2 regions of the Alcanivorax sp. 97CO-5 genome follow, and region 2 is predicted to be linked to the other one. Evidence: predicted binding sites of a transcription regulator. Region 2 holds the regulator's gene; the other holds the start of a gene.
What was found. The regulator PhoB, encoded in region 2, activates phosphate uptake and scavenging genes when phosphate is short. The targets are predictions, from matches to a motif close to TGTCATANNNNTGTCANA.

Region 1 (14,671 bases), on a different contig from region 2:
ACATGGGAGTGAGCCCCTCTCCGGCACGGGGTTCAGAGTGTCCTGCGCTTTCATTATTAGTGTTAGCAGGCCAAACAAGGAGTTTCCCATGAGTGCAATGCGTGAATTACGTTTCGTTAGTGACGGGCAATCCTGCCGGGGCGATCTGTATTTGCCTGAAGGCGAGGGGCCTTTTCTGACAGTGGTCATGGGCCACGGTTTTGGGCTTACCAAGGAATGCGGGTTGGCGCCGTTTCGCGATGCTTTTGTGCAGGCCGGTTATGCCGTGTTCCTATTCGATTACCGCCATTTTGGTGAAAGCGAAGGAATGCCCCGCCAGGTGTTGTTGCCCTATCGTGAAGTGGCTGATTGGCAGGCGGCGCTGGCCTGTGTGCGCAAGCTAGATGAAGTGGATAACCAGCGCATCGTTTTGTGGGGTACCTCCTTTGGTGGTGGTTTGGTCACTGTGGTGGCGGCCCGGGAGCCGGTGGCGGGTATTATTGCGCAGTGTCCGATGATGGACGGCATGGCGTCAGTGTTGGAGGTGATTCGTTATGCGGGTGTGGGGCAGGCGTTGAAGATGACCGGTATTGGTCTGTGGGACCTGGCCAGCAGTGCATTGGGGCTGGGGCCTAAAATGTTGCCCTCGGCAGGGCGCCCCGGTGAGCTGGCGGCTATGTCCAGCGACGACGCCTATGATGGGTACACCGCGTTGATGCCGGCCCACGTGCCTAACGAGGTGGCCGGGCGGGTTGCGCTGGCGCTGCCGCTATTTCGGCCTGTGGCCCAGGCCAGTAAGGTCACTTGCCCGGCGCTGATCCTTATTTGCGAAACCGATACGGTGGCGCCGGCATCGGCGGCAGAAAAAGCGGCTGCAGCGATGGCTCGAGCCAGCGTGAAACGTTATCCGGTGGGACATTTTGATGTCTACCAAGGCGAGGCCCGGGAGATCAGCCTGGCGGATCAGTTGGCGTTTTTGCGGGATGTTGAAAGCTAAAAGTTAAAATGGCGTTGTAACGGGCGGCTCAATGAAAGCAGAACCGTTGTCTGATCCAGTGACAGCGGATTGGCATACATGCTCGCGCGGGTGACCCTCCGAGCAGACCCCAGTTGGCGGAGGCCGGACCCTCACGGCTCAAGCCGATCAGTGCTGAACAGGAAACGGGAATCTGGAGCTAATCTATGGCGCCGTCTGAAAGCCCTTAGGTCTTGAGCGTGAGCTATTAGCTGCGCCGGGTTGTGAATGCTAGGCGTGGTGGGGTGCCCGGAATACGCGGCTAAGGGCAACCTGATTTAGTCCTGCAAGCAGAATGACCTAGAATGAGGCGGCCGGGCGCGATTAAAACCTAGGCCCTGGTATCGGGCTGAATGGTGACTCAAGCCCAATGTTTATAACGGTTACAGCGAGATGGCCGTCTTTAGCGGCACTTTCCTTCGGCGCTAAAGCCAATTAACGGCCCGTTTGGGCCTTTTCTCATACCCTCTAGTGCGGCTATTCTGTCCGCCATTAAAACGTGCCATTGATCGATGTCAATGTTTGCGCTGAGAGAATCGGGCAGCCTGAGAGGCTGGAGGTAAAGTATATGTCTAATAAACACGTTGATGTATTGATCGTTGGCGCCGGCCTTTCCGGCATTGGTGCCGCTTGCCATTTGACTCGCAAGGCGCCGAATCGCACCTATGCGATCCTGGAGCGCCGCGAACGCATCGGTGGCACCTGGGACCTGTTCAAGTATCCCGGCATCCGTTCTGATTCCGATATGTTCACACTAGGCTACAACTTTCGCCCTTGGACCGAACCCAAGGTGCTGGCGGACGGCAACTCTATTCGCCAGTACGTGGAAGACACTGCGGAAGAGTACGATGTGAAAAAACATATACGCTTTGGTCGCAAGGTGATCAAGGCGAATTGGTCCAGTGCCGATAACCACTGGGCGGTGGAAACCACCAACGAGAAAACCGGTGAGCAAGAAACCTTTACCGCTAACTTCCTGTTCTCATGCGGTGGTTACTATAACTATGACGAAGGCTATAAGCCGGACTTCCCCGGTGAGAAAGACTTTAAAGGCCAAGTCATTCATCCTCAGCACTGGCCGGAGAATTTGGACTATAAAGGCAAGAAAGTGGTGGTGATTGGTTCCGGCGCTACCGCCGTAACGCTGGTGCCTGCAATGGCTAAAGAAGGTGCAAAAGTCACCATGTTGCAGCGCTCGCCAACCTATATCGCCACCGTACCGGAAGTGGATCAAATCTCGGTGGGCATGCGCCGGTTTATGCCGGAGATGATGGTTTACCGGTTAACCCGTGCGCGTAATATTGGCCTTCAGCGTATGGTGTTTAAATTGTCCACACAGCGCCCCAAGCTGGTCCGCCGTGCGCTGTTGGCTGCGGCCAAACGACAGCTAGGTGATGACGTGGATATGGCGCATTTCCGGCCCCATTATAACCCTTGGGACGAGCGTCTGTGTGCAGTGCCCAACGGCGATTTGTTCAAGACCGTGCGCAATGGCGATGCTGAGATTGTGACCGATCACATCGAACGTTTCACTGAAACAGGGATCTTGCTCAAGTCTGGCAAGGAGTTGGATGCGGATATCATTATTACTGCGACGGGGCTGAACCTTCAGATGCTTGGGGGGGTAAAAAGCACCATTGATGGTAAGCCGGTGGAGCCACGCGAATCGCTGGTTTACAAGGGCATGATGTTGCGGGACGTGCCGAATATGGCGCTAGTGTTTGGTTACACTAACTCGTCTTGGACTCTGAAAGCCGACTTGGTCTGCGAGTATGTTTGCCGCTTGCTAAACCATATGGAAAAAACCGGTGCCCAGACAGTGATTCCCCGTGACAAGGATAATTGCATTACCGACGATAACTTCCTCGGCATGCAATCGGGTTACATTCAGCGTGCCAATGATCGGCTGCCGCGCCAGGGTTCAAAGGAGCCGTGGAAGGTGGTGCAGAATTATATGGTTGATTTGCCCAAGCTGCGTTTGGGCGCCATTGATGACGGGTTCCTTGAGTTCGATAACTATCAGCCGGTGAAAAAGAAAGGGCTGGTGGCGTCGTTGTTGGGTGCTTGAGCTGAAAGCTGAAAAAAAGCGCCATTTACGGTGCTGTTACCCTAGTAGGCATGGACAGCGGGCCTAGCTAGGGCCAGCACTAAAAAGGCCGCATCCTGAAAAGGGTGCGGCCTTTTTAGTGCTGCTATCTGTTAATGAGGGCAGAGCTTATGGCGAATAATCGCCAAGCTTTAGCGCCTCTTTTAACGTTTAACTATTTCCAAGGTAAAGCATTAATCCGTTGGCGTGCGGCTGAGTATTCTCGCTTCAGGCGGTCGACCAGATCTGCTGCTGGGCCTATTTTCTTCACCGCACCGATACCCTGACCGCTACCCCAGATGTCTTTCCAGGCTTTGGAGCTGCCATCGCCGAAGTCCATTTTTGACGGATCGCTTTCCGGTAGGTTCTCCGGATCCAGACCCGCGGCTTCGATGGACCCGCGCAGGTAGTTACCGTGCACGCCAGTGAACAGGTTGGAATAAACAATGTCGCTGGCGCCGCTGTCCACAATGGCTTGTTTGTAGCGCTCATCCGCATTCGCTTCATCGGTGGCAATAAAGGCGGAGCCGATATAGCCCAAGTCTGCGCCCATGGCTTGAGCAGCGAGAACGGCGTCCCCGGTGGCGATCGCACCGGAGAGCAGCAGTGGCCCGTCGAACCACTCACGAATTTCCTGCACCAGGGCCAGCGGGGAGAGGGTGCCTGCATGGCCGCCCGCGCCAGCGGCCACAGCGATCAGGCCATCAGCACCTTTCTCTATGGCTTTTTTGGCGAAGAAGTTATTGATGATGTCGTGGAATACCAGTCCGCCATAACTATGAATGGCTTCGTTCACATCCACTCGTGCGCCCAGTGAGGTTATTACGATAGGCACCTTGTACTTCACACATAGCTCCAGATCATGCTCCAGCCGATTGTTGGATCTGTGCACAATCTGGTTTACCGCGAATGGGGCCGCAGGCTTGTCAGGGTTGGCCTGGTTCCAGGCATCGAGCTCTTCGGTAATGCGCTTGAGCCATACTTCCAGCTCTTCTGCGGGACGAGCGTTCAGGGCGGGAAAAGAGCCGACAATGCCGGCTTTGCACTGGGCGATCACCAGCTCCGGGTTGGACACAATGAACATGGGGGATGCCACAACGGGTAGCTGCAGGCTGTTTTGCAGGGAGGCAGGTAGGGCCATGGGAACTCCTCATCTCACAAGGTGAGCGCCACCGAAAAAAGTGGGACGCTTTCAGGAGCATAATAGTGCGGTATACATGTGGCGATGTCAGCACCGAAAACGACAATCTGTGGGTTGATGTGGACGTGAATGAGGGCGGATGCGGCTTGCGAACGTCAGGCGTCAGGCGTTCGACGCCGCAATGCATTGAGCAGGCGGCTGGGTAAGCCCGCGGAGCGTAGCAACGGGCGGGCGTGCATCAGTGTTTCATGGATATCGGTTACATGCCCGCTCAATTCGTCTACATGATTGGTAATGCCGTCAACACGTACTGATAAGTCTGCTACCTGGCCGGGGAGGGCGTCCATGCGTTCGATGATGCGCATGATGCGGTGGGCCATAATCATGTATTCCAGTGCCGCGCGGATCACCGCCACCATTACCACAAAGGCAAGTGGTGCAATAACGGCGGCAATAATGCCGGCCAGCGTAGAGAACCAAAAGCACAAGCCAACTACGCTAACGACCACAATCAGTGCGCCAGCAATCAGCAGAAGATAGAACAGCGGCATCAGCTGCATGGTCAGATAGCGGTTGAAACGCCAATCCGCCAGGTTGGGAATACGAGGGGGCGGCCCAGGTGGTGGCGTTTCCGACTTGGGTGTCTGCATGGTGCCTCCTGATTTTATTATTATTTATGGTGTTCGTTTTTGAGTCGTGCGGCGCTATTGCGTGGCGTTGCTGGCGCCCAGTTTGTGTTCCGCATAACTGGCAAGAAAGTCTCCGAACACCGTGGTCAGTTCCTCGAAACTCTGGGTTGGTTTTTCTTCCGAGAGATGGCGTACCACGGTGAAAACCCCGCCGTTGATATAAAAATAGGACACCGCCGGAATATTAGGCATACGCAACAGCTCCGGGTGGTGCATCAGGTATTGAGTAAACAGGTCCAACAGGGCGCGATTGATGGGCTCCAGATGCATCACCATGTCTTGGCTGAAAGCGTGGCGTGCACAGTTCAGATACAGCTGGCGATTTTCTTCAAGAAAATCGCGAAAGGTAAACAGCAGCTTACTCACTGCATCGCGGATATTCATCCGTACCAGTTCCGGAGTCAGCGGCTTAATCATGGCCACGGTATCGTCCACGAAACGGGCGCCGGCGGCTTTCAGTATGGCGTCCTTGTCCTCGAAATACTCATATAAAGAGCCCACGCCGATGCCGGCGATGTCGGCAACTTGGCGTGTTGTGGTGGCCGATGGCCCCTGCTGGGCAATCGAGATTAGGGCGGCCTCGACGATAGCATCGACGGTGGCTTTGGAGCGCTGTTGTTTGGGTTTGCGAGCCATAATGATTTCCGAGTTGAATCCGAACAAGCATTCGATCTACTGTCACATTAGAGGATGTAACAATAAACCGTTGCCTTGATGCAATGGCTATTTTGACTTGATGGAGCAGACGGCATGTTTGGTCGTAATAAAACCATTAGCGCGAATGCCTCCGCTGTTGTCACCGGGGCAGGAAGCGGCATAGGCCGTGCGTTTGCCGAAGAGCTGGCTCGGCGCAATGGGGCGGTGGTCTGTGCGGATATCAATCTGGGGACCGCCCAGGAAACGGCTGACCGCATTGTCAGCACGGGCGGGAGGGCGTGGGCGGTGCAGTGCGACGTCAGTGTCCAAGCAGAGGTAGAAGCGCTGGCCGAACAAGCAGATGCGCTGCTCCCAGAGCCGGTGAATCTGGTGATCAATAACGCGGGCGTAGGCGTGGGCGGCAAACCGGTAGGCGAGACTTCCATGGACGATTGGCACTGGACCATGGGCATTAACCTATGGGGTGTGATCCATGGTTGCCACGTTTTTGCACCGAGACTCAAGGCGCAAGGGTACGGTGGGATTATCAATGTGGCCTCTACGGCCAGTTTTGCGGCGGCCCCGTTGATGGGGCCCTACAACGTGACCAAGGCAGGGGTGTTGGCGCTGTCAGAGACACTGGCAGCCGAAACTTCCGGCACCGGCGTTAACGTAACGGTGCTATGTCCTACAGTGGTAAACACCAATATTTTCACCACTGGCCGGATCGATGCCGGGATCACGCCGCTGATGAACAGACTTGTGGAGCTTACTGGCGTGCCCGCCGAAGGTGTCGCGCTCACCACTCTCAAGGCTTTAGATCGCGGGCAGCTTTATGTGCTGCCGCAAATGGATGCACGAATGATCTGGCGGGCGAAGCGTTATCTGCCCTCCGTCTATACCCGTGGTGCCGGGCTGCTCAGCCGCTTGGCGTCCGCAAAAGCATAAACCGAATGCCGTTAAACGGCTTCAAAGCCGTATCGCAATAACAGGAGAGCATCATGGCTTCTATCGATTTGGAAAAAATGTTGGCAAAGATTCAATCCACCCAGTGGGCCCTGTCAGATATCGACTGGGATGCTCCCGGCGCGGAGCTGATTACCGAAGAACAATGGCCCAAGCTGAAAGCTTTCATGGCTGATGTGATGTGGATTGAGCACGTGGGCGCCAGGGCCTTTGCCGCCATGGCTAAGAAAGCGCCCACAGAAACCTTGCGTCAAATCTATACCTACTTTCACGCGGAAGAGCAGCGCCATGCCAATGTCGAAATGGCACTGATGAAACGTTGGGGGATGCTCGAGGGAGAAGGTATTCCCGAACCTAATATCAACTTACGATTGGCGATTGAGTGGCTGGATCGTTACAGCGATGAGATGCCGATTTATGTGTTGGGCACAATGGTGCCGATGCTAGAAATTGCTCTGGATGGTGCCTTGTGTACCTTCCTGCTGGAGACCGTAAAAGACCCGATTTGTCATCAGGCCTTTGAAAAAATCAATGACGACGAATCCCGTCATTTGGGCGTCGGCTTTAGCGTGATGGAAATGCAGGGGCGCGGGAAGACCTTTATTGGTGCCGCCAAAATGCTGGCCCCCTTGCTGAATCCTCGCCTGTTGTTAGGCATGGCCTCCTATCTGCCTTTGCTCAACAAGATGCGCGACAACATTATTGGTATGGGGCTGCCGGAAGAGCGCCTGTATGCCGCGATGGCCAAATTCGAAACAATTGGTGGGCGTACCGAAGATGGCCGTCGTAACCCTTGGTATCAGTTGGTCCGTCACCACGCCAAACTTATGGTAGATCGCAATAAACGTGTTTATCACGTACCCGTGGATGGTCTAGTCAAGTTGACCGGAATGATACCGCCCCGGATGCTGCCTGCTGTGCCTTCCTGGGTGAATGAGCTGACTTATCACCCCACTGCTTGATGTTACCGAAGACCACCATCATGTGCCTGGCAGATGATGGTGGTCTCCTGCTTTTTGATGAGATTTTGTTATGACTGCATCCCCTACTTCCCCTAAAAAGGCCGTTCGCAAATCGGCTTCCCGTCAGCGTTCTTCCTCAACGAAAGAGCCGGCGGTAACAAAAACACCAGTGATAAAACCGGCCTCGGTCCTGATTGTGGGCGCGGGGTTTGCCGGCCTAGGGATGGCCATTCGTCTCAAGCAGGCCGGTATTGAGGATATCGTGATTCTGGAACGAGCCAACGCGGTGGGCGGCACCTGGCGAGACAATCAATACCCTGGGGCCGCTTGCGACGTTCCCTCCAATCTCTATTCGTATTCTTTTGCGCCCAACCCGAACTGGTCACGGAGCTTCTCGGGCAGCGAAGAAATCCTGGGTTATATCCAGCATCTGGTGGCTGAGTTCGAGTTGGAGTCGTACATTCGTTTCGAGAAAAACGTGCAAGAGCTGTCTTTTGATGAAAAGAAAGGCACCTGGACCGCCACGACGGATAAGGGGGAGCAGTTTGCTGGGCGGGCCGCAGTGATGGCTCAGGGGCCCTTGTCGAACTGCAGTTTCCCGGCGATTACTGGTATTGAGGATTTCAAGGGCCACAAGATTCACAGCGCCCGCTGGGATCATGAGTACGATTTTACCGGCAAGAAAGTGGCTGTCATTGGTACCGGTGCCAGCGGTATCCAAATCATTCCCGAACTGGTCAAACAGGCGGCCCACGTGAAGGTGTTTCAGCGCACTCCGGGCTGGGTTCTGCCGCGTCCTGATTTTGTCACTCCGGCCTGGAACAAAGCCCTTTTTCGCAAGTTGCCGGCCAGCCAGCAGGCCATGCGTAATCTTCTCTTCTGGACCCATGAAAGCATGGCGCTGGCGGTAATATGGAACTCGCCGCTGACCCGCGTTGCTGAACGGGTAGCGAAGATGCATCTACGCCGGCAAGTGAAAGACCGCTGGTTGCGTCGTCAGTTGACCCCGGATTTCACCATCGGCTGCAAGCGGGTGTTGGTCTCCAATGATTATTACCCTGCGTTGCAAAAAGACAATGCCAAACTGATTACCTGGCCCATTGCTCGCCTTAGTGAAAAAGGGATTCGTACGGTAGAAGGTATTGAGCATCAGGCCGACTGCATCGTGTTTGCTACGGGCTTCGATGTCAGCCATTCCGGCACGCCTTTCCCCGTTAAAGGGCGTAAGGGTCGGGTGTTGGGTGACGAGTGGCAAGGCGGTGCCCAGGCCTACAAGAGCATTAATGTGTCCGGTTATCCCAATCTCTATATGACCTTTGGGCCTAATTCTGGGCCCGGTCATAATTCCGCCCTGGTGTATATGGAGTCCCAGCTTGATTACGCGGTGAAAGGGGTGCAGAAAATTCTTCAGGAAGACCTGAAGATGCTGGATGTGAAAAAAGATGTTCAGCGTAAGCACAACCAGGCCATGCAGAAACGGCTGGCAAAAACTAACTGGAATTCAGGTTGCAAGAGCTGGTATCTCACCGAAGACGGCTTCAATGCCACCATGTACCCAGGGTTTGCCACTCAGTACGCGGCACAGATGGCCGCTTTTGAAGAGAACGATTACGAAACCGTCTGATGTGAATCAGCTTGGTTTCGCTCGGTAAACGCGGCCCTGCCTGGCAGGTGCCGCGTTTTTTATGCCGCATTGAAAGTTGTTGGATTACCCCTTCCAGGCTCTCTGTACCCTTGGGTCAATTCCCTCTGTGGAACGGTGCTCTGTCCGTGGCCGCCCGGTAGCTGTCATCAAGTCGTCATTTCACTGTCGTGCTGGCTTCATTCCTGCCCTGTAAAACCCTGTGAGCAATCCGTTTGGGGGATCTGCAGATAACAGGGGAAACCGATGAAGAATTTGTATCTGGGAGCTGGTGTCATTCTGGCGGCAACGCTGACGGCCTGTGGTGGCGACAGCAATCAGCCTGACGCGGTTGTGGATGAGGCGGTGCGCACACCGGACAGTATCAAGCTCTCCTATGTCAGTCGCTATTCCACAGGCAGTTTTGATGCCTCCGCTGCAGAAATCCCGGCTTATGATGCGGCAAGCCAGCGTTTGTTCGTAGTGAATGCGGAGCAGGGCGAACTGGATGTGCTGGACCTGAGTGACCCTGAGAGCCCGGTCAAGATCGATGCGATTAGTGTCGCAGGCATTGCGCCGGGCGCGGAAGTGAATAGCGTCGCTGCCAGCCATGGTTTGGTGGCGGTGGCCATTGAGGCGGAGCCGAAAACTGATAATGGCTTTGTGGCGTTGTATCAGGCCAGTGATTTGACCTTGCTGGGCAGCCAGCGGGTTGGCGCCCAGCCAGACATGGTGGCGTTTACCCCGGATGGAACCCGCGTGCTCACCGCCAACGAAGGCGAGCCCAGTGATGATTATCAAACAGACCCTGAGGGCTCTATCAGCATTGTAGATTTCAGTGATCCGTCCAACCCGGTGGTTAGTACTGCAGACTTCACGGCGTATAACGGCCAGGAAGAGAGCCTGCGTAACCAAGGGGTTCGCATTTATGGTCCGGGGGCATCCGCCGCGCAGGATCTGGAGCCGGAGTACATTGCGGTTTCAGCTGATGGCAACACAGCCTGGGTGACCCTGCAGGAAAATAATGCGCTGGCGAAAGTGGATATCGCCACAGCGACGATAACCGACATCGTTTCTCTGGGAGAAATTGATCGCAGCGTAGAAGGTAACGGGATTGATGCCAGCGATGACGATGAAGTTATCAATATCAGGACTTTTGCCGGTGTAGTGGGGCTGTACCTGCCGGACTCGATTCATGGCTATACCGTGAACGGCAAGACCTACCTGGTGACCGCCAACGAAGGGGATGCTCGGGCCTGGGGCGAAGACAATGAGGACTACTGGGGCGAAGAAGCGGATGCAAAGGTGGTGCCGCCGGTCGCTTGTGAGCCGGATGCTAGCCAGGGCTTTGTTGAAGAATTCCGCGTGAAGCATCTGGTGCATAACAGCGGGTTTGCCCGTCGTTGTGGCGATGATTTGCCGCCGCAGCTGAGCGCGTTGGCAGAGGGAGCCCTGTTGGATCCTGCGGTCTTCGGCTATTGCGGTGCCACAGCGGGCGATTCCGGCGATTGCCGTGAAGACGATGTGCTGGGGCGCCTGAACATCACCTGGACGATGGGCTACAAGACGGACGTCGATGGCCAACCGCTGAAATTCATGGCCAATGGTTCGCAGCCTGAAGGAGACGAGGTGGGTACGCATATCATGTACAACACGCTCTACAGCTATGGTGGTCGTTCGTTCTCCATTCGCGATGACAGTGGTGATCTGGTGTTTGATAGCGGCGATGCCATTGAGCAGTTTCTGGCCAGTGATACCTGCAAGTTGGGCTCCGAGCGATCAATCGATTGTGCCGACTATTTCAACAGCGGCCACGATGAAGGCAATGCCATAGACAGCCGCAGTGATGCCAAGGGGCCTGAGCCGGAAGGGCTGACCATCGGTCAGATTGGCGACAAGCATTTCTTGTTCTTGGGGCTGGAGCGCATGGGGGGCGTGCTGGTGTATGACATTACGGATCCGGCGGCGCCGGTCTATCAGGATTATTTGAACAGCCGTGAAACCTGGGATGTGGCTCCGGAAGCGGGCAACCTGGATGGGTATGGGGATCTGGGTCCGGAAGGGTTGGTGTTTATTTCGGCTGCGGATTCTGCCAACGGCAAGGCGCTGCTGGTGGTGGGGAACGAAGTCAGTGGCTCCACCGCCATCTATGAAGTGCAAAGTGTCTTCAGCGAATAAATCACGGCAATAAAATACAAGCCCTATGTGTTGTCAGGCGGCCTGCGGGCCGCCTTTTTGGGGCCGGGGAAATTCGTTTTGCTAAAGCAGCTTAGCGTTTACGGGCGGCTTGTTTGGCCTCAAAGGCTGCCAGTTGTGCCTCGCTGGCGGGTTTCTGGTAGAGCGTTTTCCATTCAGCGAAGGGCATGCCGTAGACGTATTCCCGTGCGCCGTCATAATCCAGTTCCACGCCTTGCTCCGTCGCCGCTTCCATTAGCCACTTAGCCAAACAATTACGGCAGAAATCTGCCTGAATCATCAGGTCGATATTTTGCACGTCTTTGTGTTCATCCAGATGCCGCAGCAGGTGGCGAAACGCAGCGGCTTCCATCTCGGTTTTGCTGGCTTGATCAATATCGGCCATTGGATTCTCCCGGTTCTGAAATCCCTATCTGGTGAGGCCCTTATAGAAGGGGGGGGCATAAAACGGCGGAAACGCCTTGCCGGCATTTCCGCTTTGCTGTTCTTTACGTGCCTTCAGGCCTCAATGCTCTTCAGATAATCATCGTAACTGCCGGTGAAATCACGCACTCCGTCCGGGGTGATTTCCAGAATGCGGGTGGCCAAGGAACTGACGAATTCCCGGTCGTGGCTGACAAAGAACAGTGTGCCTGGGTAGTTCTCCAGCGCTAGGTTGAGCGCTTCGATGGATTCCATGTCCAGATGGTTGGTGGGTTCGTCCAGTAACAATACATTGGGCTGAGTCAGCGTCAGCTTGCCGAACAGCATGCGGCCTTGTTCTCCCCCGGAAATCACCTTCACGGATTTCATTACTTCGTCGTTGGAAAACAGCATGCGGCCAAGCGCTGCACGGACTGCCTGCTCGCCATCGCTGGTCCATTGGGCCATCCAGTCGAACAGGATCATGTCCTGTTCAAAGTCATGGCTGTGGTCTTGAGCGAAGTAACCGAGGTCGGCGGCTTCCGCCCATTTTACGGTGCCGGTATCTGCGGTCAGGTCGCCGGCCAGGCAGCGCAGCAGGGAGGTCTTACCGATGCCGTTAGGGCCGATAATGGCTACCCGTTCGCCGGCCTCTACTTGCAGACTCAGGTCCTGGAACAGGGTCAGGTCATCGTAATGCTTGCCGAGCCCTTCTAGGGTTACCGCTTGGCGGTGTAGTTTTTTGCTTTGTTCAAAACGAATGTAGGGGCTAATGCGGCTGGAGGGTTTTACCTCTTCCAGCTGGATCTTGTCGATTTGCTTGGCCCGGCTGGTGGCCTGTTTGGCCTTGGAGGCATTAGCCGAGAAGCGGCTAACAAAGCTTTGTAGGTCAGCAATTTCTTTTTTCTTCTTGGCGTTATCTGCATACAGCCGATCACGGGCGGCGGTGGCGGCGGTCATATACTCGTCGTAGTTACCGGGGAACAAGCGGAGTTCACCGTAATCGAGATCCGCCATGTGGGTGCATACACTGTTCAGGAAGTGGCGATCGTGGGAGATAATAATCATGGTGCTAGAACGGGCCACCAAAATATCTTCCAGCCAGCGAATAGTATGGATGTCCAAGTGGTTAGTGGGCTCATCAAGCAGCAATACGTCCGGATCGGAGAACAGCGCTTGGGCGAGCAGCACGCGCAGTTTCCAGCCGGGAGCCACTGCTGTCATCGGGCCCGCGTGTTGCTCCTCGGGAATGCCAAGGCCCAACAGCAGATCCCCGGCACGGGCTTCGGCGGTGTAACCGTCCATTTCTGCGAACTGCATCTCCAGCTCCGCCACGCGCATGCCGTCTTCTTCGCTCATTTCCGGCAGGCTGTAGATACGGTCGCGTTCGGCTTTTACCGTGGCCAGCTCGGTATGCCCCATGATCACGGTGTCCAGAACCGTGTATTCTTCGAAGGCGAACTGGTCCTGGCGCAATTTACCAAGGCGATCATTGGAATCCAGCATGACCTGACCATTGCTGGGCTGCAGTTCGCCACCGAGAATCTTCATGAAGGTGGATTTGCCGCAGCCGTTGGCGCCGATTAGGCCGTAACGGTTGCCGTTGCCGAATTTGACGGAAACGTTTTCAAACAGTGGCTTGGCGCCGAACTGCATAGTGATGTTCGCGGTAGAAATCAAAGGACTATCCTGTAACGAGAGAGCGGCGGGGGCACGCCATCGACGGCTGCGGAGTACTCTCAGCAACCGGCGGGGAGAAAGAGGCGGCATTGTACCGGCTTGTCAGGCAAAACACAGTCCCGCCGGGCGGTATGGGTGGGGTGAAGAATTAAGCAAGAAGGCGCGTATTAAGCAGACAAACCAGGAAAGCGAGGGGCCATGACTATAAAATCCACCCTGATCGGGCTCGCCACGGGGTTGCTGGCGCTTTTGGCTGTTGGTTCTTGTAGCAATGATGGCAAGCAAGCGTATCTGCAGCAGCAGGTACGGCAGACCTTGCAGGATAACAACCTGAGCGTTTGGCGGGTGGATACTCTGACCGTGACGGGGCGCAATGAAGAGGGGCATGAGGACCATTCTGCTACCCATTACCTGTTTGATGTGGCTCTGCTGCTGCAGGAGGATCTGCAGCGGGTGCGTTATGCAGATGCAGATACTCGGGAACTGGTGGTGACGGCGGGGGCTCGGGCCGGGGAGCGAGCAGTGTTGCCCGGTGTGGCGAAAATTGAAGGCGAACAGACCGGACTGTTCGATAAGGACGATGTGATCCAGGCGCGGATTAGCCTGCCGCTTACGGACCTTCCTGCTGGCCTGCCGGTCTCCCTGTTGCGGCAGCGCTTCGCCGACTGGCAGCAAATAACCGTGGGTAGCGATGCTTACCAGTCCTTGCTCAATCGGCTGCGACGCTTGCTGCTGGATGAGCAGCGAGCCTTGATCGATGTCTCTGAGCGGTTGCGCCGTGCGCGCCAGCAGCTCTCGGTGCAGGATGAGGAGTTGCGGGAATTGGAAGAACGCGCGCAGCAATCCAGCGAAATGGGAGAGCCCATGGAGCGGGCCAGTGAGGGCATCGAGGCCTTAATGGCGCGGGTGGATCAGTTGCAGGTGGAGCAGTATTCCCAGGAAGAGGCCGTCGAGAAATTGCGAGCGGACTTGGATCATCTGCAAGGCGTTCCCTAAGTCCCGGCTCGTGATCATCAAGGCTTCGATTTATGGGAGGCTATGGGTATCATGGCGGCTTCTTTCCTGTATTGGATTCAGCCATGTTTGAACAAACCATTACCCCCCGCTTTTACGAGACCGATGCTTTTGGCCATGTGAATAATACGGTTGTCACTGGTTGGTTTGAAACCGGTCGTGCGCCGTTGTTTCGGCTTTTCGGTGACGCGGAAAATCCAGCATCAATGCCGTTGATTCTCGCCCGAGTGGAGGTCGATTTTGTCGCTCAGATTTACTATGGCAGTGACGTGATCCTGCGTGCA
Region 2 (14,671 bases):
TTCTCAAGAATCAACGCCGCGAAGATGCGGTCGAGTTGGGCCAACGGCTATTGGAAAAAGCCCTGCATTCCTACGAGATCGGCATGGATGATTTGCCTATCGGCCGCGTGGTCAGTGAACTGGCCGGTAACGGTTATGTGGAGCTGGATGGCCTACTAGAAGATATCGGCATGGGCAATCGCCTAGCGCCACTGGTCGCGCGCAAACTTGCCGGCGCCCGCGATGACGACGAACGCCAGCACGAAGAGGACCGACGCCCACTAGCCATCCGCGGCAGCGAAGGCCTGATGGTCAGCTACGCGAAGTGTTGCTGCCCTTTACCCGGCGACACCATCATCGGCCACCTTAGCGCCGGGCGCGGCATCGTAGTCCACCGTGACACCTGCAAAAACCTGCTGGCGGAAATGCGTAACGCCCCGGAGAAATGCATTGCCTTGCGTTGGGATAAACAGGTGGAACAGGAATTCACTGCCACCCTGCGTATCGAGCTAATCAACAAGCGCGGCGTGCTCGCCATCCTGGCCAACAGCGTGTCGGAACTGGGTTCCAACATCGACACCATCGACATGGCTGAGAAAGACCCCACCCTCACCATTCTCAATGTGACCATGACCGTAAAAGATCGGATCCACCTAGCGCGCATCATCAAAAAACTACGCACCCTAGACAGCATAGTAAGAATTCACCGGCTTTAAGAAACGCTTCTCGCAAGAGCTGAGCATACTCAAACGCTCCCTATTACGCGCTGATAGTTCGGAGCGTTCTGACGGTTACCGAGGCCTCCCACCTCATCACAGGCAACGTCCTTGTGGCATGAACGATAATATGGAGGCGGTCTCACTTTGAGAGCGGACAAGCAGTTTACCTGTACGTTCGCACCAACTTGACTCGGTGCTATCCTCTAACGCTCTTTTGGTTGCGCCTCAGGGCATCCCATGCAAGCATAACGGCCTTAAATTATTCTGCTCGCTCAATGGCATCCAGCCAACAGCTCAACTATTGAAGATTCAGACCATGTCCAACCATTCTGTAATCAGCACCGACAAGGCCCCACAAGCCATTGGCACCTATTCCCAGGCCATCAAGGCTGGCCCCACCGTTTACCTATCAGGCCAAATTCCACTGGTACCAGACACGATGGAACTGATTGATGGGGACATGGAAGCGCAGATTGAGCAGGTGTTTAGCAATCTGACAGCCGTCTGCGAAGCAGCCGGAGGCAGCCTGCAGGATATCGTAAAACTCAATATCTTCCTCACCGACCTGAGCCACTTTGCGCTTGTCAATGAAGTGATGGCACGACATTTTAGCCAGCCCTATCCGGCCCGAGCAGCCATCGGTGTGGCCGCACTACCCAAGGGCGCTGGCGTGGAAATGGACGGCATCCTGGATATCGCCTAGCCCCCCTGCTGAACACACTACTATGCCACGCACACGCTCGCCCATTACGAGCGTTTTTGTTAGCTCACCCCCTCCGAAAGGAGGGGGAGACAGTACGTTTCAAAAAGCGCAGCATAGTAAAAACGGTCAGCGGGCCAACGCCCGTTTTCGTTAATCGGGCAACATCTAGGGAGAGCGATATGGATACCGCGACCCGCGACCTCAACACCTTGTTTGATCAGCTCGGGCTCGCCAGCAGCGACCACGACATCGAAGATTTCATCCACCAGCATGGCGGCACGCTCGCCGACAGCATGCACCTACACCAGGCCCCTTTCTGGAACGAATCCCAGTCAAAGTTTCTCGTCGAAGCGGTTCGCGAAGACGCAGAGTGGGCAGAGACCGTAGATACCCTCAGCGCGCTGTTAAGGCACTGATAGTAGCCCAGCGGAGATTCCTTAGGTGTGCAGTTCTGCTAGGTAAGGCAAGCTTAAAAGCCCCTTCCCCGGTGCTACACCGTGTTGACGATTGCCACTAGTCAATCGGCAGTAGCAACAGTATTCGATCAAAGAATAGACAGTAGAGCAGCAGGGGCACCGGTAGCCCAATCACAGTACCCAGCATGTAGTGACGTAATTTTACTCCGCTGAGCGACAGCGTGTAATTAAGCGCAGGCATCGTCTGAAATAGTAAACGCAACAAGGCGACACTGCGTATTGGGTGGCTGTCCAAGCGTGCCAGAATTTGCCTAGCGAAAGGGTTCTGAATGTCGCGCAACGCACTCCCCCCAAGCCCACGCACCAGCACATAGGTTGCCAGACAAGAAATGCACGCTGCCACATAGGTTGCTAGCCCGCCCATCACCGTACCCAGAGCCAAAATGGCCGCCGCCAAGAAAATCCAGCCCGGTAGCTGTATAAGATTACCAATCACGAAAACCACAACAAAAGCGATAAACCCGCTCACCGGGTTGGCTTCAAGCTGCGCCCGCAGAAACGACACTGACATCTGCTCACGCAACCCTGACAGCTCCACCGTTATCAACACCAGCGCCAATATCACGACCAACATAATCAAACGGCGATAGCGAGCGAGTGAAAAAGAAAGCGCCACAGCAACAATTCCAGAAAGGGTCAGTAATTCAGTGTAAATCATTACAGACGGGGAAGAGCGTGAAGGAGTAAAACGCTATTGATTCCCAGCTTCACGCTGAAGCTGAGATCTTGGTTTTTCAGCCCAGAGCCCGCTCGGAATCCAGCACCTGCTGATACCCCTCCGGCAGGACATCAGCCCAGGCATCAAGCCCCTGGCGCAAATCGTCCAGAGAGGAGGCCGCGAGATTAGCATGGCCCACCTTGCGGCCCGGACGCACACTTTTACCATACCAGTGCACCACACCCGGATGCTGGAGCCAGGCGTTTTCAAATGGAGTACCGATCAGATTTACCATGGCAGACGAGCCATGCACATTCAGAGCATGGAGCGGTACGCCGGCCAAAGCATGAACGTGTAGGTCAAACTGAGACCAATCCGCACCTTCATGGGTCCAGTGCCCGGAGTTATGTACCCGCGGGGCAATTTCGTTGACCATCAGCTGGCCATCCACTTCAAAAAACTCCACCGCCATGACGCCGGCATAATCCAACTCTTCCATAATGCACTTGAGCATTATTTCCGCCGGCGCCTGCAGATCGGAACAGGCATTCGCCGGTGCCAGACTCAAGCGCAGAATACCATCCACATGCCAGTTTCGGGTCAACGGGTAGAACAATGTTTCGCCGGTAATACTGCGCGCGCCGACAATGGACAGCTCGCGGCGGAACGGAATTTTCTGTTCTACAATCGCTTTGCCAGCCAACTCAACAGCAGGCACTGCACTCAAATCACCACCTTCGCCGACGATCCAGGTGCCCCGCCCGTCATAACCGCCACTGCGGGCTTTTACCACTACACCACCAAAGTCCGCCACCGCACGAGGCAAATCTTCAGCCTGGTCCAGCATTACCCAAGGGGCAGTGGGAATGCCCAGCTTGTCCAACATGGTTTTCTGGGTAAATCGATCGGGAATGACCTGCAGGGCCCCGCGCGCTACACAACGATCACTCTGGGCTAATTCAGCGGAGAAACCGGTTTCTGGAAACGCTTCACGTTCCACGGTGATCACCGGGTAGCGCTCTTGGCACTCTTCCCAACTAATCGGCACAGCCAAATCAGAAGTACCCGGCAACAGCAGCGCCCGCTCGGGATCGTAACGGTCTACCACTAGACCCAAACGGGCCGCAGCTTCTGCCATCATCAAGCCAAGCTGGCCACCACCGAGAACAAGTACGCGATTCATAGCAGATCCGTCAGAGCAAACAAGGAAAGGAGCAGCGCAGGGAGTTAACCCTGCCCCAGCTCGGCATTGGCCAACACTTCATCCGCACGGGTGGCTTTCCAGTCGGCAATCGCCTGCAACAACGCCGGATTTTCCGTCGCCAGCATCTGCGAAGCTAACAGGCCCGCATTCCAGGCCCCCGCCGCGCCAATGGCCAACGTACCCACCGCCACGCCTTTGGGCATTTGCACGATAGACAGCAGGCTATCCCAACCGGATAGCGTGCGGCTTTTCACCGGCACACCCAGCACCGGCAGCGGGGTCAAAGACGCAATCATACCGGGCAAATGGGCCGCACCGCCGGCACCGGCAATGATCACCTTGTAGCCATTTTCATGGGCGCTTTTGGCAAAATCATACATGCGCTGGGGCGTGCGATGGGCCGAAACCACCTCGGCTTTCCAGCCCACATTGAAATGGGTCAGGGCGTCACAGGCTTCTTTCATGGTTTCCCAGTCAGATTGGGAGCCCATTACCACGGCAACCGGCGTGCTCATTCGCATTACTCCATTGCGCCCATTACAGGCTTTTGCGGGCGCATCAGAACCAAGCCACGCCAACACAGAAAAAATTGAGGCGCACACTTTACTAATGCCAGCGCCGGAGGCAAGTCTATCGACGAAAAAATGATCGACGATGAAGCTCTCAGCCGACAGATGGCGATTTTAGCGTGATTTGGTTGGGAATGCGCTTCTGCCCTTGCCGCCTGCCCACGCAACTCCCTTCAATTACAGAACAGAGGCGTAAGCGACAACCCACAAAACAAAACGGGCCATGATCATTATTTGAAATGCCGCCGCCGCATCATCCCGAATAAGAAATGATGCGCAGACACTGCATTGGATTCACTCAAGGATAAAGTCATGTGGCCGCTTACCTCCCTGCCAACACCTGAGCATAGCCGTCCTGATAGCCGGGATATTGCAGGGTGTAATGGCCCTGCTGGATATATAGGCTCGTCACCTGCTTGCCCACTGCCGGTTCATCCGGCACCGCCAAGGTCAACCCTTGCTGGTCTGCCAACCATTCCAATACATCCAGATTACGGCCGCCCACCGCATCGGTGCCAATCACCAACGGTGGCATTTCATGGCCACCCAGCCAGCCTAGCACCACGCTACGCAGTAGCCCCACGCAATCGTCACGGTGGATCCGATTGGTCCACTGGGGGGCAGGTAGACTTTCTTCGCCACGGGCCAATCTGGCTGCCTTGTCGATCTGCCGATATCGTCCCGGCCCGTAAATACCGGTAAAGCGCACCACAGTACTCAGACTACGAGTGCTAATTTCCTCTTCCGCCGCGAGCAGCACCTTGCCGTTATAGCGGCTCGGACGAGGAGGGGTTAGCTCATTGACCACCCCTTCCACGTCGCCAAACACCGCGCTACTGGAGACAAACACTACCGGGGACAGCGGCTGCTGGCCTTCCAGAGCATCCAATAACATTAGCGGCGCCCGTACATAGGCCTGCAAATACCCTTCTTCACTGTACTCGCTCGGAGTCATGATGATGACAAGTAAATCCACCGGATCCGGCGGTAGCATGGCCACCCCTACAGTCAAATCTTGGCTATACAATTCCACTCCACCCGGCGCCTGTTCACCGCGGCGAATGGCACTGATGCGATGCCCGTCTACGATTAATTGTTTGGCCAAGCCGCTGCCTAGGTCACCCAGACCGGCAATCAAAATATGAGACATGAAGGCTCCTTGCGTACCGCCAGTAACCCGATGCCGGATGGCGAACGCAGGCTGTTCTTACGTTAGTCATCCGGCACCTAGCGTACGACGCCGTTAATATGCACAATGGTATTCAATCGAATAAGCGTATCAATGCCATGACATTAACAGAACTTCGCTATCTGGTCGCCTTAGCCCGGGAACGCCACTTTGGCCACGCGGCCCAAGCCTGCAACGTAAGCCAGCCAACCCTGAGTGCTGCCATTAAAAAACTGGAAGAGCAGCTGGGCATGCCACTGTTCGAGCGCCGCCCCCGGGAAGTGGTGGTTACGCCTCAGGCCGAACCCATTATCGCGCAAGCCCAGCGCGTGCTGGAGCAGGCGGACCTACTTTCCCAGATGGCAATGAGCCAGCGCGATCAGCTTGGCTCACCGCTGCGGGTTGGCGCAATCTTTACCGTTGCCCCATATCTCTTTCCCACCATGGTGCCGCGGGTCCGCAAAGCCGCAGCGGAAATGCCGCTATTTATCGAAGAGAATTACACCCACGTATTGCGGCGCAAGTTAGAGCACGGCGAGCTGGACGCCATCATCGTTGCCCTGCCATTCTCCGGTGGTGGTTTGGTGCGTGCGCGCATGTACGAGGAGTCTTTTTCGGTATTGCTACCGGCAGACCACCCCTGGACCAAGCAAAAGAAAATTGCACCTGAACAGCTGCTTAGCGAGACTCTGCTATTGCTCGGTGAAGGCCACTGTTTCCGCGACCAAGTACTGGAACTGTGTCCCGCCATCGATTCTCAACACCAACGCAACCTGGTGCAAATCGAAGGCGGCTCGCTAGAGACTTTGCGGCATATGGTCGCGGGCGGCCTGGGCATCACCGTGCTGCCCAATTCTGCCTTGCACCAACATGGATACGACAAGCACACTTTTGCGGTTCGTCCATTTGAAGAACCAGTGCCCTCGCGGACCATCGCGCTAGTTTGGCGCGATAGCTTCCCACGCCCCAAAGCAATCGAAGTATTGCGACAGGCCGTACCCAAGGAAGGATTGTCAGGATAACAACGATGAACAGGCCGGTTTTTCCCTGTAAGAGCTCCTGTAGCGATGCGAACCGACTTGCCGGCACGCCTCCAAGCACCCTCTGCACCTCAACAGGTGCGGTTATGGCGACCTAACATCATGGCCGGTGACTCCCTCTCCAGCCTACCCCTGAGCCGCCTCAAGGGCGTCGGCCCCGCCGCTGCGGAAAAACTGGCCAAGCTGGGCCTGCATAACCTAGAAGATCTGCTCTTCCACCTACCGTTCCGTTACGAAGACCGCACTCGCATTTCCCCCATCGGCAGCCTGCGCCCGGAAACCGGCGTGGTCATCGAGGGTCAAGTAATGGCCGCCGATGTGATATTTGGCCGACGTCGCTCCCTGCTTTGCAAAGTGGCTGACGGCACCGGCATGGTGACGCTGCGTTTCTACCATTTCAGCGCAGCACAGAAGAACACCCTAGAGCGCGGGCGGACTATTCGCGTCTATGGCGAGCCCCGTCCTGGTTCCGCCGGGCTGGAATTTTATCATCCAGAATACCAGCTAGATTATGCTGACAGCGGCCTGCCGCCACTGGAAAAAGCATTGACCCCGGTCTACCCCACCACCGACGGTGTCAGTCAGAAAACCCTGCGCAACCTCACCGGGCAGGCCCTGAAATACCTACAGGCGCACCCTCCCCAAGAGCTGATTCCTGCCCAACTGCTGGATCAGAGCGGCCTGCCCAGCTTAGCCGACGCCTTGAGCAAACTGCATAATCCACGACCAGATGACCCGGTGAACTTACTGCTGGAAGGCAAACATCCGGCAGTAAAACGGCTGGTGATGGAAGAAATGGTGGCTCACCAATTAGGCATGCTGCAAAAACGCGCCGGACAGAAAGCCTTCCATGCCCCGCGCCTTGGCGGGCAGACACTGTTTGAAAAACTACAGGACAGCCTACCCTTTAACCTCACTGGCGCCCAAAAACGAGTCATCGGTGAGCTGATGGGCGACATGAAACAAGCCCACCCCATGTTACGTCTGGTACAAGGCGATGTGGGCTCAGGCAAAACCCTGGTAGCCGCCGCCGCCGCCCTTGCCGCCATTGAGTCCGGCTATCAGGTCGCGTTAATGGCACCTACGGAGCTGCTGGCGGAACAGCATCGAGAAAACTTCCACCACTGGCTGGCGCCACTGGGTATAAAAGTACACTGGCTGGCGGGCAGCCTCGGCGTAAAAGCCCGCCGGGAAACCAACGCAGCGCTAGCCGATGGCAGTGCGCACATCGTGGTCGGCACCCATGCTTTGTTTCAGGAGGCCGTACAGTTCCATCGCCTTGGGCTCACCATCATTGATGAGCAGCACCGCTTCGGTGTGCAGCAGCGGCTGGCCCTGCGTGAAAAAGGGCGCGAGGATAACGCCCATGGCATTCAGGTTCCCCACCAATTAGTCCTCACCGCCACGCCCATTCCCCGCACCCTGGCCATGAGCGTCTATAGCGATCTGGACACATCCGTGATCGACGAAATGCCACCGGGCCGCAAGCCCATCGACACCTTGGTGCTTCCCGAGAGCCGACGCCCCCAAGTAATCGAACGCATTAACGATGCCTGCCGTCCCTCTGCTAAAAAGAAAAACACTCAGGCCTACTGGGTCTGCACTTTAATTGAGGAGTCTGAAGAACTGCAGGCTCAGGCAGCGGAAGCAACATTTGCGGAATTACAGATCGCCTTGCCGGAGCTGAAGGTGGAGCTGGTACACGGGCGCATGAAGGCGAAAGAAAAAGCCGAGCGTATGGCACGTTTTTCGCGGGGAGAAGCGCAATTGCTGATTGCCACCACCGTCATCGAAGTGGGCGTGGATGTACCCAACGCCACCCTCATGGTAATGGAAAACGCCGAACGGTTGGGCCTCGCGCAGTTACACCAGTTACGCGGTCGCGTAGGCCGTGGAGCCGAGCAAAGCTACTGTTTACTGCTATACAAAAACCCTCTATCGCATACTGGCAAGCGACGCCTGGCGGTAATGCGCGATACCACCGACGGTTTTGTTATTGCCGAAGAAGATTTGAAACTACGTGGACCCGGCGAATGGCTGGGCACTCGCCAGACCGGCGACCTGGCCTTTCGCATCGCCGATCTGGTTCGTGATGAAGCGTTAATGGAGCCCGCCAAAGAGATCGCCAACAAACTAATGCAAGACTACCCACAGTGGATCGACCCCCTGTTACGTCGCTGGCTAAAGGGCGGGCAGAACTTTGCCGACATCTGACACAAACGAAGAATCCCCAAGATCAGGGGCGTTGTCACCGGGGAATGACAAAGGGGTCTTGCTCCTTTTTATAAAGCAAAAAAACCGAAGCCAAAACATACCATTCTCGAAAACAATAATGTTGAGAACGTCCTGACAAAAGAGATTTCAACAGCCGGCTAGAAACACACCTCTTGAACCTGAAATTCAACCCGCCACTGCCGTTGGCTTGCTAACCAGCCGCTCCGCCGGGAAATGACAGGTAAAGGTGCTGCCCTTGCTCAGTTCGCTGACGATTTCCAAGCGCCCATCATGGCGAATCATTACGTGTTTAACGATGGCGAGGCCCAGGCCGGTGCCCCCGGTTTCTGTAACGCGGCTATTGTCTGGCCGGTAAAAACGTTCCGTTAAGCGCGGGATGTGGGCGGGGTCGATGCCAATCCCGTTGTCTGTGACAGAAAAGTGCGCGCCGCAAGAATCTTGCCACCAACGGATACGGATGGTGCCGTTGGCCGGCGTATATTTCACTGCATTGGTAATCAGATTGCCGAAGGCACTTTCCAGTTCAGCCGGATTGGCGATCAAGCGTGCGTCGAGAGGAACATCCAGCTCGATCTGGTGATCCTTGTCGCTGCCTATAGCCAACGCATTTTCTTTCATCCGATTAAGCATGCCATGAACGGGTACCGCCTGACGTACACTGTCAGCTTCCGTTCCTTCTAATCGGGCCAGTAATAACAAATCGGCGACTAGGGCTTCCATGCGGTTGGATTGATTGTCCATTTGCATCAATGCGCGACGCAGACGGGCCTGTTCTTCCGGGAGGGTATCGAGCAGGGTTTCCAGGTAGCCTTTGAGCACGGTAAGCGGCGTCTTTAATTCATGGCTCACATTGGCTACAAAATCTTTGCGCATTTGTTCCAAGTGATGCAGCCGCGTAACGTCACGAGCAATCAATAATTGTTCGCCGATACCAAACTCAGTTACGCGGAACTGCAGGATACGGTTGTCATTCACCGGTGAAGGGATTTCCAGCGGGTCCTGAAAATCCCCTTTGCTTAGATAACCGGTAAACCGAGGATGGCGGATCAGGTTTGTCAGTGGCTGGCCCAGATCTTGGCTCGCATTAAAGCCCATGGCACGTTCGGCGGCATGGTTCCAATATTCCAGATAACCGTGTTGGTCGATGAGGATGACTACATCGTCAAGGGCGTTCACTGACTGTTGGGCGCGGTGGATGATGCCTTGCAGGTTTTCCTGGGCGCGACGTTCTTTTTGGAACAAGTGCTCAAGGCGGGTATAAAACTCACCCCACAGCCCGATACTGTCTGGTGGCTCGGTATGATCGTCGCGCACCAGCCAGCTGTACAGGGCGAACAGTTGCCGGGTGCTCCAAATAATATAGCCCCCCAGCCCTACCAGCAGTGGCCAAGTGTGGCCCACTGCCAGGGCAGCCAGAGCGGCCAGAAATATCAGGCCGGCAATGCGATTAACTTCCTTGGCCAAGCTGGCTTTCATGGGTATTCCACCGCAATTACTTTGCTCGTTAGCCGGTATCGGGGGGGGGCGACGGCGCTGCCTAGTATAGGCAGCCGCATGCCTGCCGTCTCAACCTGCCTTGGCCGATTTCACTGAAAACCGGTAGCCGGTACCGCGCACGGTCTGAATAAAACGATCGTAGCCGAAGGGAGCCAGCGCCTTACGCAGACGGCGGATATGCACGTCGATGGTACGGTCTTCCACATAGACGTTAGCACCCCATACTTGGTCCAGTAGCTGGGTGCGCGAATAGGCCCGCTCTTGGTGGCTCATGAAAAATTCCAACAGCCTGTATTCGGTGGGCCCCATGTCCACGGGAGAATCGTTGGCGCTAATGCGGTGACTCACCGGGTCCAGGCACAGACCTTCTACTTCAATGGCCTTTTCCGCCGCGACACTAGACGCGCGCCGCAGCACGGCTTTAATGCGGGAGATTAGTTCACGAGTGGAGAAGGGTTTGGTGATGTAATCATCGGCGCCAACGTCCAGCCCTTGAATCTTGTTATCTTCTTCGCTTTTCGCAGTGAGCATGATGATGGGCACCTCGTTGGTAGTCTCATCACGCTTCAGCCGGCGGGCCAGTTCGATACCCGTGACCGACGGCAGCATCCAATCCAGCAGCACCAGATCCGGGCGCTCATCGACGATGATCTCATGGCCACGTTGGGCATTCTCTGCCTCCAGCACATCGAAATCGGCCAGTTCAAGGGCGACGGCGACCATCTCACGAATAGCGGGCTCGTCATCAACAATCAATATACGGTTTCGGGACATGGCTTCCTTCCTTGCCTGTCTTGTGAGTGGCGTGTGCCGCTCGGGATGTTATCTATTAGATTGCTTTTTTATGACATGTGTATGACAGATAGAGCCCCGCCACGCAACAACGCAGGTTAAGACGAACGGAAGGCCTGCAACCATCTGGCGACAGCCCCAAGCCACAAACGACAACACACGCCAGGCCTTAAGATACGGTAATAATATGCCCTCGATTAGCCGCTCAGGTGGACCGAATTATCCCTTTCGTCCCCCTTGAATCGCGGCGCCGAACACCATTAGGTGGCACTCTAAGACACCCCCGCTATAGGGGACTTGTAGCGATTCAAAAATACTGAAAATACAACCCGATAAACACGCATGCTCCGGCCCAATGATTATTCAGAAATGCGTGAAAGCTGGGCCAGCGTTCACGGTAGCGGATCAAGCTGTGCTGAAAGGCAAAGCTAAGGCTCATTCCAACCAAACCAGCGTACCAGGGCCAGGAAAAACCCAGCCGGTGGCCGACCATAATCAATGCCAATAGTGTCAGGGCTTGAAGGATGGCGATCATCAGGCGGTCGGCATCGCCAAACAGGATGGCGGTGCTTTTGATGCCTAGTTTCAGGTCATCTTCACGGTCACACATAGCGTATTCAGTGTCGTAGGCCACCGTCCACAGCACATTGGCCACGTACAGCAGCCAAGCGATTTCCGGCACTTCACCGGTTTCAGCGGCAAACGCCATGGGGATGGCCCAGCTGAAGGCAGCGCCCAAGAAAAGCTGCGGCATAAAAGTGAAACGCTTGGTAAAGGGATAAAGCACTGCAAGGCCCAAGCCGCCGAAAGACAGCCAAAAGGTCAGCTCATTGAGAAACAGCACTAGCCCAAAAGCCAATAGACCTAAGCCGCCAAACAGGGCCAGAGCCTGTTTGGCGCTGAGTGCACCGGTGGCCAGCGGACGTCCCTGAGTACGTTCTACGTCGCCATCGAAATTCCGATCGGCAAAGTCATTAATCACACACCCCGCCGCCCGCATGATCACCACGCCCAGAAAGAAAACCACAATAACGGTCAGGCTCGGCGTACCGGCCCCAGCAATCCATACCGCCCACAGCGTGGGCCATAGCAGCAACAGCGTGCCGATGGGGCGATCAAGGCGCATTAACTGAATGTAGGGCCAGAGAGTCGGGTAACGCTGTTCAACAAAGGCAAACATGGGGCATCCGAGTTGTCAGGGCGAAGATGAGTTTCAAACGACAAGCGACAAGTTTCAAGACTCGAGCCAGGAGGATAACCAATTAAAAACGCGACAACCGCACCGCGTCCGTTGGCTCTCCCCTAATAGATGCATAGAGATAAGCTTTGTCGTGTAGCCACGACGCTTGCACACAACGTGCGACGTGCAGCTTCTCCCACAGCGCGGGCAGAAAATACTCCGCCACCAGCAGGGGCGCGCCGCGTTTGATAAAGCGCGATTGGCGACCCCAGCATAGCGAATGATGTTGGTCAGTCGAAGCGAGTCGGGCCCACACCTGATCCCGCTGGCAGATCGGGCGGTTATACAGTTCAAGGCCAAGGGAGCGGCTACCCATGTGCCCCAGGGAGCGGTTTGCACCGGCAAGGCTAGTGAGCGGCAGCACACTGCGGGCAGCAACCACCGGGGTATCATCCAGGTGCAGTGTCACTTCACGGATCAATGCAGCGCGCCTTACCGGCAGCGATAACAGCCTCCGTTCATCGGCTCGAGGCAAGGCAATAGCATGTAGGCCGGGAACCACACTGAAGTGGCCGTAGCGCTTGAGACGCCGTGTCAGAGAGTCTGGATCAGCCATCCAGTCCCGAATAATCGGGGGCAGTACCAGCTGTTCCAGTGGGCGCCAAAGGCTATCGGGGTGCAGGGCGGCAGGCAACATGGCTCTCTCATGATATCGCGCACTATCGCGGGCGGCAGGACTATGGCCCATGTCTTACGGTAGAGCAAGCGGCGCCCTAGTGCTTCAGGAATCAGAGAACAGCAACCTTGAGCTTATGTAAGACGGTGCCGGCTGGCATTGATTTTTTTGCCTTACGCCGATAGGTTAACGCCCCCTGAGAACGCCCTGTATGTAGCACAGTAAGTAAGAGCTTACTTTACCTGACGAGGTTCACAATGAAGAAGTGGGAATGTGTAGTGTGTGGTTTCATCTATGACGAAGCCGAAGGTCTGCCCGATGAGGGTATTGAGCCGGGTACCGCCTGGAACAACGTGCCGGAAGATTGGGTCTGCCCCGATTGCGGCGTGGGCAAGGACGACTTTGAAATGGTAGAAATTTAAACCACTACCTCAGTCACTCCGCCTGTCCATTAATTGTTAAGGATTACTCATGCATCCTATTGTCATCGTCGGCACCGGCTTGGCCGGTTTCAACACCGTCAAGGAATTCCGCAAGCTGGACAAAGAAACCCCCATCGTCATGCTCACCGCAGACGACGGTCGTAACTATTCCAAGCCTATGTTGTCTGCCGGCTTCAGCAAGGGGAAAACCGCCGATGACCTGTGCATGGCCACCCCGGAAAAAGTGGCTGAGCAACTTAATGTTGACGTTCGCACTGGCGTGCATGTAGCCGGCATTGATGCCGCTAACAAGCGCGTACTGCTGCCCGATGACCACCTGGACTACAGTAAACTGGTACTGGCGCTGGGTGCCGACACCTGGACACCGCCGCTGGAAGGCGATGCAGTGGGCGAAGTGTTTTCCGTCAACGATCTAATGGACTACGGTAAGTTCCGAGCAGCCGTGGAAGGCAAGAAGACCGTGACCATCCTCGGCGGCGGTCTGATCGGCTGTGAATTCGCCAACGACTTATCCAACGGCGGATTCAAGGTATCTTTGGTTGAGCCCATGGGCCGTTGCCTACCATTGCTACTGCCTGAGCAAGCCTCAGAGGCGGTGGGCCGTGGGCTGGCGGATCTGGGCGTGCAGTTCCACTTTGGCCCATTGGCCAAGGCGGTACATCATGGCGATAACGGCCAGTTGGTGACCGAATTGTCCGATGGTAGCCAACTGGAGTCCGACGTAGTGTTATCGGCTATCGGTCTACGCCCGCGTATCAGCCTGGCCAAGGAAGCAGGGCTGGATACCAATCGCGGCATCCTGACCGACAAGAGCCTGCGTACCAGCGCGGAGCATATCTATGCGCTGGGCGATTGCGCTGAGGTGCAGGGCCATGTGCTTCCCTACGTTCTACCGTTAATGGCGTCTGCCCGTGCCTTGGCAAAAACCCTCGCGGGTGAGACCACTGAAGTCAGCTACGGCGTCATGCCGGTAACCATTAAAACCCCGGCATGCCCAGTAGTGGTATGCCCTGCTGCAGAAGGCAGCGAAGGCGCCTGGGAAGTGGAAGCCGAGGGTAATACCGTGCAGGCTCTGTTCCGTAGCAAGGATGGCAGCCTGTTGGGTTATGCGCTCACCGGTGAAGCGGTCAAAGAGAAAATGAAGCTCAACAAGGAACTACCGGCAATAATGCCGTAACAGCCACAAGCTGTTAGCGACAGGGCGCGGGCGGGATAAGTAAGCGAGACGAATTCTCTTGCCCCGCGCTACACTATGGAACAGCCATAGAAGTCATTGGCTTGCATGGCCTATTTCCGTATTGCAGTTTGACGCTTGCCCCTGACAGACAAGGA

Region 1: a site for PhoB is predicted at 9,261-9,278, ahead of Y017_RS03405 (choice-of-anchor I family protein). Genes of this name have one in related genera too.

The regions. Positions count from the first base shown of each region.
Region 1 covers NZ_KI965879.1:8,596-23,266, reverse strand. Annotated here, with positions in the region: gene Y017_RS03445 (alpha/beta hydrolase) at 89-976, shown strand; gene Y017_RS03440 (NAD(P)/FAD-dependent oxidoreductase) at 1,563-3,062, shown strand; gene Y017_RS03435 (nitronate monooxygenase family protein) at 3,256-4,221, opposite strand; gene Y017_RS03430 (DUF4282 domain-containing protein) at 4,377-4,871, opposite strand; gene Y017_RS03425 (TetR/AcrR family transcriptional regulator) at 4,926-5,546, opposite strand; gene Y017_RS03420 (SDR family oxidoreductase) at 5,661-6,494, shown strand; gene Y017_RS03415 (reductase) at 6,548-7,474, shown strand; gene Y017_RS03410 (NAD(P)/FAD-dependent oxidoreductase) at 7,545-9,098, shown strand; gene Y017_RS03405 (choice-of-anchor I family protein) at 9,363-11,273, shown strand; gene Y017_RS03400 (DUF1244 domain-containing protein) at 11,365-11,676, opposite strand; gene Y017_RS03395 (ABC-F family ATPase) at 11,790-13,373, opposite strand; gene Y017_RS03390 (hypothetical protein) at 13,572-14,369, shown strand; gene Y017_RS03385 (thioesterase family protein) at 14,453-14,671, shown strand, end outside.
Region 2 covers NZ_KI965907.1:30,927-45,597, forward strand. Annotated here, with positions in the region: gene Y017_RS13550 (bifunctional (p)ppGpp synthetase/guanosine-3',5'-bis(diphosphate) 3'-pyrophosphohydrolase) at 1-695, shown strand, start outside; gene Y017_RS13555 (RidA family protein) at 1,015-1,401, shown strand; gene Y017_RS13560 (DUF2789 domain-containing protein) at 1,581-1,817, shown strand; gene Y017_RS13565 (TVP38/TMEM64 family protein) at 1,915-2,493, opposite strand; gene Y017_RS13570 (ATP-grasp domain-containing protein) at 2,612-3,718, opposite strand; gene purE (5-(carboxyamino)imidazole ribonucleotide mutase) at 3,763-4,254, opposite strand; gene Y017_RS13580 (NAD-dependent epimerase/dehydratase family protein) at 4,631-5,458, opposite strand; gene Y017_RS13585 (hydrogen peroxide-inducible genes activator) at 5,596-6,498, shown strand; gene recG (ATP-dependent DNA helicase RecG) at 6,619-8,730, shown strand; gene phoR (phosphate regulon sensor histidine kinase PhoR) at 8,917-10,227, opposite strand; gene phoB (phosphate regulon transcriptional regulator PhoB) at 10,318-11,022, opposite strand; gene ubiA (4-hydroxybenzoate octaprenyltransferase) at 11,348-12,220, opposite strand; gene Y017_RS13610 (chorismate lyase) at 12,303-12,917, opposite strand; gene rd (rubredoxin) at 13,154-13,318, shown strand; gene Y017_RS13620 (rubredoxin--NAD(+) reductase) at 13,368-14,516, shown strand.